2 regions of the Brevibacterium pityocampae genome follow, and region 2 is predicted to be linked to the other one. Evidence: riboswitches for the same ligand, from Rfam matches in the RefSeq annotation. Region 2 holds a riboswitch; the other holds the start of a gene.

Region 1 (3,398 bases), on a different contig from region 2:
AGCTCGCGGGCCTGGGCGCGCATCTGCTCCGGTGTCCCGGCTTCGGGCACGTCGTCGCCGAGCAGGAGCGCGGCCTCGGGCAGATTGGGGGTGATGAGGTCGGCCAGCGGCAGCAGCAGGGTGCGCACGGCGTCGACGGCGTCCGCATCGAGGAGCCGGTGGCCGGACTTGGCGACCATGACGGGGTCGACGACGAGGCGGCCGGGCCGGCGGGTGCGGAGCTCTTCGCTGATGAGTTCGACGAGGCCGCGGGTGCCGAGCATGCCGATCTTCGCGGCGTCGACGGGCATGTCGTCGAACACCGAGGCGATCTGGTCGGCGACGAAGTCCTCATCGATGCCGTACACGCGGCTCACCCCGTGGGTGTTCTGCGCGACGAGCGCGGTGACGACGGAGGTGCCGTAGGCGCCGCGCGCGGTGAAGGTCTTGAGGTCGGCCTGGATGCCGGCGCCGCCGGAGGGGTCCGTGCCGGCGATGGTGAGTGCGACGGGCGGGCGCATCAGGCCTCCTGCCCGGAATCGGCGGGCCGGCCGGGAACGGCGGAACGGGCGGGGGTGCCCGCCCCGGGGTCTCCCGCGGCCCGTCCCTGTGCGAACGCGACGCGGATCTCCTGGGCCGCAACGCGCGGATCCGGTGCGGCGCAGATCGCGGAGACGACGCACACGCCGATCACCCCGGTGTCGGTGAGCTCGCGGGTGCGCTCGGCGGTGATCCCGCCGATCGCCACGCAGGGCAGACCGGCCTCGGCGACGAGAGTGCGCAGGCGTGCGGGTCCGATCCCGGCCGGGGCGTCGGCCTTCGTGCTCGTGTCGTATACCGGGCCGACGCCGAGGAGGTCGACGGCCCCGGATTCCCGGGCCGCGGCGAACTGCTCGGGCGTCGCGGCCGAAAGCCCGATGAGCGCATCGGTCCCGAGGGCCGCGCGCACCTCGGCGGGCGGCTCGTCGGACTGGCCGACGTGGACGTGGACCTCGTGGCCGGCGGCACGCAGCACGCGGGCGACGGCGACCCGGTCGTTGACGAACACCGGGATCGGGCGGGTGATCGACTCGGCCTCGCGCACCTCGGCGATCGCGGCGAGGACCTCGAGGGTGAGCTCGTGGAACTCCGCGTCGCTCGCGTGCTTGTCGCGGATCTGGATGATGCCTGCTCCCCCGGCGACGGCCTCGGCGACGGTCGCCGCGACGGTCCGGCCGGCGTCCGTGCACTGCCGGGTGTCGGTGACGAGGTAGAGGGACGGGTCCGTGCCGACGGGCAGGTGCGGGGCCGGCGCGCTCATGCGGGGACCTCGACTGCGGCGGCGGTGATCTCGACGGCGGCGAGCTCGGAGTCGGTGACGGAGTAGAGCGCGTCGAGGAAGGCGACGGCGAAGCTGCCCGGTGCCTGCGCGACCTGCCCGGCCTTGAGCCCGGCGGCGGCGAAGTGGGCGTGCGCGGCGACGACCGCCTCGAGCCCGGTGGGGCCGGTGATCGGCAGGCCGGCGGCCTTCGCGGCGGCGAGGTAGGCGGCGGTGACGGCGCCGAGCGAGCAGCCGGTGCCGATGACGAGCGGCATGAGCCCGTGCCCCCCGTGGACGCGGACCACTGTCGCGGTGCCTGCATCGTCGCCCGGTGCGGCGCCGGGTTCGGCGAGGACGATCGCGTCGACCTCGCCGGAGATCGCGACGACGCCTCCGGTGGTGGCCGACAGCGCCGAGGCGGCGGTGATGACGTCGTCGACGGCGTCGGTGGCGTCGACCCCGCGGCCACCCAGGCCCATCCCCGCGAGTGCGGCGACCTCGGAGGCATTGCCGCGCACGGCGGTGGGGTGCTGGGCGGCGGCGGCGCGGATGCGACTCGTGCGGTACTCGACGCCGCCCACGCTCACCGGGTCGAGGACCCAGGGGGTGCCGGCGGCGTTCGCGACCTCGATCGAGGCGTCGGCGGCGAGGAACTGGTGGGAGGAGGCGGTGCCGAAGTTGATGTTGATGCCCGACGCGATCGAGGCGAACTGGCCGGAGTCGGCCTCGTGGTCGAGCATCGCCGGAGAGGCGCCGATCGCCAGCAGCACGTTCGCCGTGAACTGCTGCACGACGGTATTGGTGATGCACTGGATGAGCGGCGTGGTGGTGCGCACGCGCGCCCGTGCGGCGACGATGTCGAGGGCATTCGAATGAGGCGTCTGCATGACGATCCCTTCGCTAGAGTTATCCAGATCAGGTTCGATGGGTGTGATCTCAGCCGATTCCCCACGGTCCGGCTCGGGCCGGTCCGCAGGTGCTCAGCACCCCATGTCACTGACGCTCACCCTAGCAAGTTCTGGCACCTCTCGCTGGCCGGGCGGCCGGGCCGGTTAGGATCGCATCCAGGCGCACCCGTCTCACTGGTTAAGCACAACCAGAATCGGGCCAGCCGCCCGAACCGAGAAAGAGGAACCGATGAGCGACGTCCTGTTCAGCAATGCCGAGCCCCTCGAGGGGTCCTTCACCGCGATGATGGAGCTCGAGGAGATCGACACGAACATCTACCGCGCCGGATACGTCTTCGAGGAGCCCTACGCGCTCTACGGCGGCCAGGTCGCCGCGCAGTCGCTGCTCGCCGCTGCACTCACCGTCGAGGACGGCCGCCCGCCGCACTCCCTCCACGGCTACTTCCTGCGGCCCGGCAACGCCGCCCAGCCCACGGTGTTCCAAGTGTTCCGAGACCGCGACGGCCGCTCCTACTCCGCCCGCCGCGTCATCGCGCTCCAGGGCGGCAAGGTCATCTTCAACATGTCGGCCTCGTTCACCAGCGGCACCGACAGCCCCGACCTCCAGAGCACGACCGCCGCCCAGGGCACGGAGATCCGGATGGGCGAGCCCACTCCGATCCCCCGCATGTTCTCCTTCGAGGGCCGCAGCACCGACCAGGCCTTCGAGGTCACCGACTACCCGGTGCGGTTCTGGGGCCGGTGCACCGAGGACCTCGGCGACTCCCCGCTCATGCACTACTGCGCTCTGGCCTACCTGTCGGACATCTCGAGCGGGCTCGGCGCCTTCAACACCGACGAGTACAAGTCGGGCTCGAGCCTCGACCACTCCCTGTGGTTCCACCGACCGGTGAACATGAACGAGTGGGTGCTCACCGACTTCGCGCCGCGCTCCGCCGCCCGCGGCCGCGGCCTCTACACCGGCGACATGACCACCGCTGACGGCACCCTCGTCGCCTCGGTCGCGCAGGAGGCGCTGTTCCGCAGGGTCCGGTGAGCACTCTCCAATGAGCACAGCCCGGTGAGCGCCGTCCTGCCTGCGGCACGGCCGACCCCACCGCACCCCTGGGCGCACGAAAGCGGCCCCTGCACGCGCGTGCAGGGGCCGCTTCCATTCATGTTCCGGTGGACCTCAGCCCACGGGGGCGTCAGCGCACGGTGTAGTTCGGCGC
Region 2 (3,398 bases):
GCCGGCCGGGACGGGTGACGGCCAGGTCGCGGGCGGTGAGCAGCGCCTCCCCTCCGGCGGCGGGCCGTCGTGCCGGTGGCGGGGGAGTGCCGGGGATGCGGACGCCTGCGGTGCGCAGCAGGTCGCGGAGCCCGGGGTCGGTGAGGAGGTCCGGGGTGCCATCGGCGACGATCCGCGACCGGTCGAGGACGACGACGCGGTCGACGTGATCGCACCACAGGTCCACCCGATGGTCGACGACGAGGAGCGTGGCCCCGGTGACCGCCTGCGCGCGGAGCGCGGCATCGCGCAGCACCGGAGCCGAGGCGGGGTCGATGTTCGCCGTCGGCTCGTCGAGTGCGATGAGCCCCGGTTCCATCGCGAGCACCCCGGCGAGCGCAAGGCGCTGCTTCTGCCCGCCGGACAGGGTGCGGGTGAGCCGGGCCCGCGCCTCGGCAGCGGCGGCCCCGCCCGGACCGAGGCCGACGGTGTGCAGCGCGGCGTCGACGCGCGGCCAGATGTCCTCGGGGTCGACCCCGAGGTTCTCCATCCCGAAGGCTGCGTCGTCCCCGGCCCGGGCGAGGATCACCTGGGATTCGGGGTCCTGGAGGACGAGCCCGGAGCGGCCGCGAGCCGGATCGGGGCGACGGCCGTCGACGAGCAGCTCCCCGGTGCGGTGCCCGGAGTCGGCCGGCAGCACTCCGGTGAGCGCGTGGAGGAGCGTCGACTTCCCCGAGCCCGATGCGCCGACGAGGAGCACCCGCTGACCGGCGGGCACGGCGAGGTCGATGTCGGTGAGGGCAGGCGCCTTCCGGCCGGCGTGCCGCCAGCCGTAGCCGCGGGCGGTGATGACCGCAGGCCCCCGAGCGGAGCTCACTGCCGGGGCCGGACGGCCGGTGGTGCGCATCGGCCGGCTCACACCTCGGCGGCGGTGCGGCCGGAGGCGAGCGGGGCGAGCACCCCGGTGCGGCGCAGCGCCCGGACCGCCAGCAGGGTGCCGCCCCCGGCGAGCACGAGCCCGGAGACGCCGGCCGCGGCGAGGTAGACGAGCTGCCAGGCCGGCTGCCATTCGGTGTTGTACATGAGGTTCTCGCCGAGGCCCAGGAACAGTCCGGCGCCGAGTCCGGAGAGCAGGGTGACGACCGGGCCGAAGCGGCGGTAGAGCAGGAGGAGGACGACGAGCTCGGCGCCGAGGCCCTGGAGCGCGCCGGAGATGAGGACCTGCATGCCCCACTGGGTGCCGAGCACGGCGGACACGGCGGCGGCGAGGATCTCGCAGTAGAGCGCGGCGCCGGGTCGGCGGATGATCATCGCGCCGAGCGGCCCGGCGAGCACCCACACGCCGGTGAGCAGGCCCGCGGCGGGCGGGAAGGCGAGGAACGGCAGCGAGAGCGTCGACCAGGCCGTCGACCACACCCAGAACACGACGCCCACCGCGACGCCGAGCACCGAGGCGACGACGATGTCGACGACCCGCCAGCGCAGACGGCTCGGCGGCGCGGGGTCCGGTTCCGGGGTGGGCGGATGCGCGTCTGCGCCCGAGGCCGAGGCCGGGGACGGAGCCGTGTCCGCGGGAACTCGGTCGGAGGAGACGGAGTCCGCGGGAGCAGTGTCCGCGGGAACCCGGTCCGCGGGTTCGGGGAATGACGATGACGGTGCCATGGTGGATCCTCCTGTGAATGGCAGGAGGGGATGAAGAGACTCGACTTCCTCCGGCGGTATGAACCGCGTCAGGTTCGAGGGTCTGCGATGCTCGCACTCTCAGCGCCCTGGTGGCGCTCCCCTGTCGTGAGGACGAGCATAGCGCAGAGGTGGGGTCCGTGCAGTCCGTGGGGGACTCGTGGACGGGGGGACCCGTGGACGAGAAGGCCCATGGACGGGAGGACCTATGTATGGGATGACGCATGGACGAACTGCGCGGTATCCGGAACGTGACGCGCAATTGCGCGCTCGGTCTCGGATACCGCGCAGTTCGAGGGGCGGGCTGCGCGCGAGGGCGCCGGGACCTCAGTGCTCAGGCCTCCAGACCACCAGACCTTCAGGCGTTCAAACCTTCAAGCCTTCAGGTCCAGGCGCCTCGGAACCCCAGGCTTCTCAGAACCTCAGAACCTCAGGGAAGGATTCCGAGGTGGGCCAGGGCGGCGCGCACGATGTGCTCCTGGCCGTGGCACATCTCTGCGACGACGTCCTCGCGGATCGCCTCGGCCGGGGTCAGCCAGTCGAGGCTGAGCGCATCGCGGCGCGGGGAGCACTCGCCCTGCACCGGCAGGATGTAGCACAGGGCGACCGCGTGCTGGCGCGGGTCCTGATAGGGCGAGGGCCCCATCTGCGTGGGGAAGTACTCCGCGACGTGGAACGGGGTCAGCGCCGGGGGGATCTGCGGCAGCGCGAGCGGGCCGAGGTCCTTCTCCACATGGCGAACGAGCGCCGAGCGGAGCGGCTCGTGGTAGCGCACCCGGCCGCCGACGATCTCCCGGCCGAGCGAGCCGTCGTCCTCGAGCGTGCGCAGCAGCAGGCCCACCTTCGTCACCTGACCGTGGTCGCCGAGCTGCACCGGCACCGCGTTGACATAGGTGATCGGCATGCGGCGGCGGATGCTCGCGAGCTCGTCCGGTTCGAGCCAGTTGTCGTCGTAGTCGAGTGCGGTGCGCGTCATGGTTTCATGCTGTCACACGCGACCGCCGCGGGGAAGGAAGGCGGTTCCCCTGGGCCCCGGCGGGGTTGCCGAGTCGCCCGCGCACCAAGTATCTTGATATCGAGATACATTGTTGCCCGGAGCACACCCGCCTGCACCCAGGGCATAGAGTGGAAGGGACGGCCGCTCGCCGAACACCCGCGCCCGCCCTGTCCGCGGTCGACGTCGACACGAGGAGAATCTCCATGATCAATCACGAAGTCCGGACCTACAAGAGCTCCGAGGACCTGCCGCGCGAAGAGCAGCTGGCCTGGAAGATCGCCGAGGTCGCCTCCGACCCGGTCGCGGTCGACGCAGACGTCACCGACATGGTCATCAACCGCATCATCGACAACGCCTCCGTCGCGGCCGCCTCGGTTCGGCGCGGTGCCCCCACCCACGCGCGCGAGCAGGCGCAGACTCACCCGACGAAGCCCGGTGCCCCGGTCTTCGGCCTGCAGCTGAGCGAGCGCGTTTCACCGGAGTGGGCCGCATGGGCCAATGGCGTGGCCGTGCGCGAGCTCGACTTCCACGACACCTTCCTCGCCAAGGAGTACTCGCACCCCGGCGACAACATCCCGCCGATCCTCGCCGTCGCCCAGCACGCGGGCATCGGCGGCAAGGACCTCATCAACGGCATCGCCACCGGCTACGAGATCCAGGTCGACCTCGCCAAGGGCATCTGCCTCCACGAGCACAAGATCGACCACGTCGCGCACCTCGGCCCGTCCGCCGCGGCCGGCAT

The links. Region 2 has a riboswitch for thiamine pyrophosphate ahead of ABD883_RS04065 (ECF transporter S component). Riboswitches for the same ligand answer to the same signal wherever they lie in the genome.
Region 1: another riboswitch for thiamine pyrophosphate. It lies ahead of thiM (hydroxyethylthiazole kinase); the one in region 2 lies ahead of ABD883_RS04065 (ECF transporter S component).

Annotation. Positions count from the first base shown of each region.
Region 1 covers NZ_BAABGL010000015.1:82,800-86,197, reverse strand. The annotation lists gene thiD (bifunctional hydroxymethylpyrimidine kinase/phosphomethylpyrimidine kinase) at 1-500, opposite strand, end outside; gene thiE (thiamine phosphate synthase) at 500-1,279, opposite strand; gene thiM (hydroxyethylthiazole kinase) at 1,276-2,166, opposite strand; TPP riboswitch at 2,154-2,280, opposite strand; gene ABD883_RS10210 (acyl-CoA thioesterase) at 2,417-3,223, shown strand; gene guaB (IMP dehydrogenase) at 3,375-3,398, opposite strand, start outside.
Region 2 covers NZ_BAABGL010000003.1:164,562-167,959, reverse strand. The annotation lists gene ABD883_RS04070 (ABC transporter ATP-binding protein) at 1-886, opposite strand, end outside; gene ABD883_RS04065 (ECF transporter S component) at 895-1,641, opposite strand; TPP riboswitch at 1,670-1,774, opposite strand; gene ABD883_RS04060 (DUF4916 domain-containing protein) at 2,090-2,635, opposite strand; gene ABD883_RS04055 (MmgE/PrpD family protein) at 2,860-3,398, shown strand, end outside.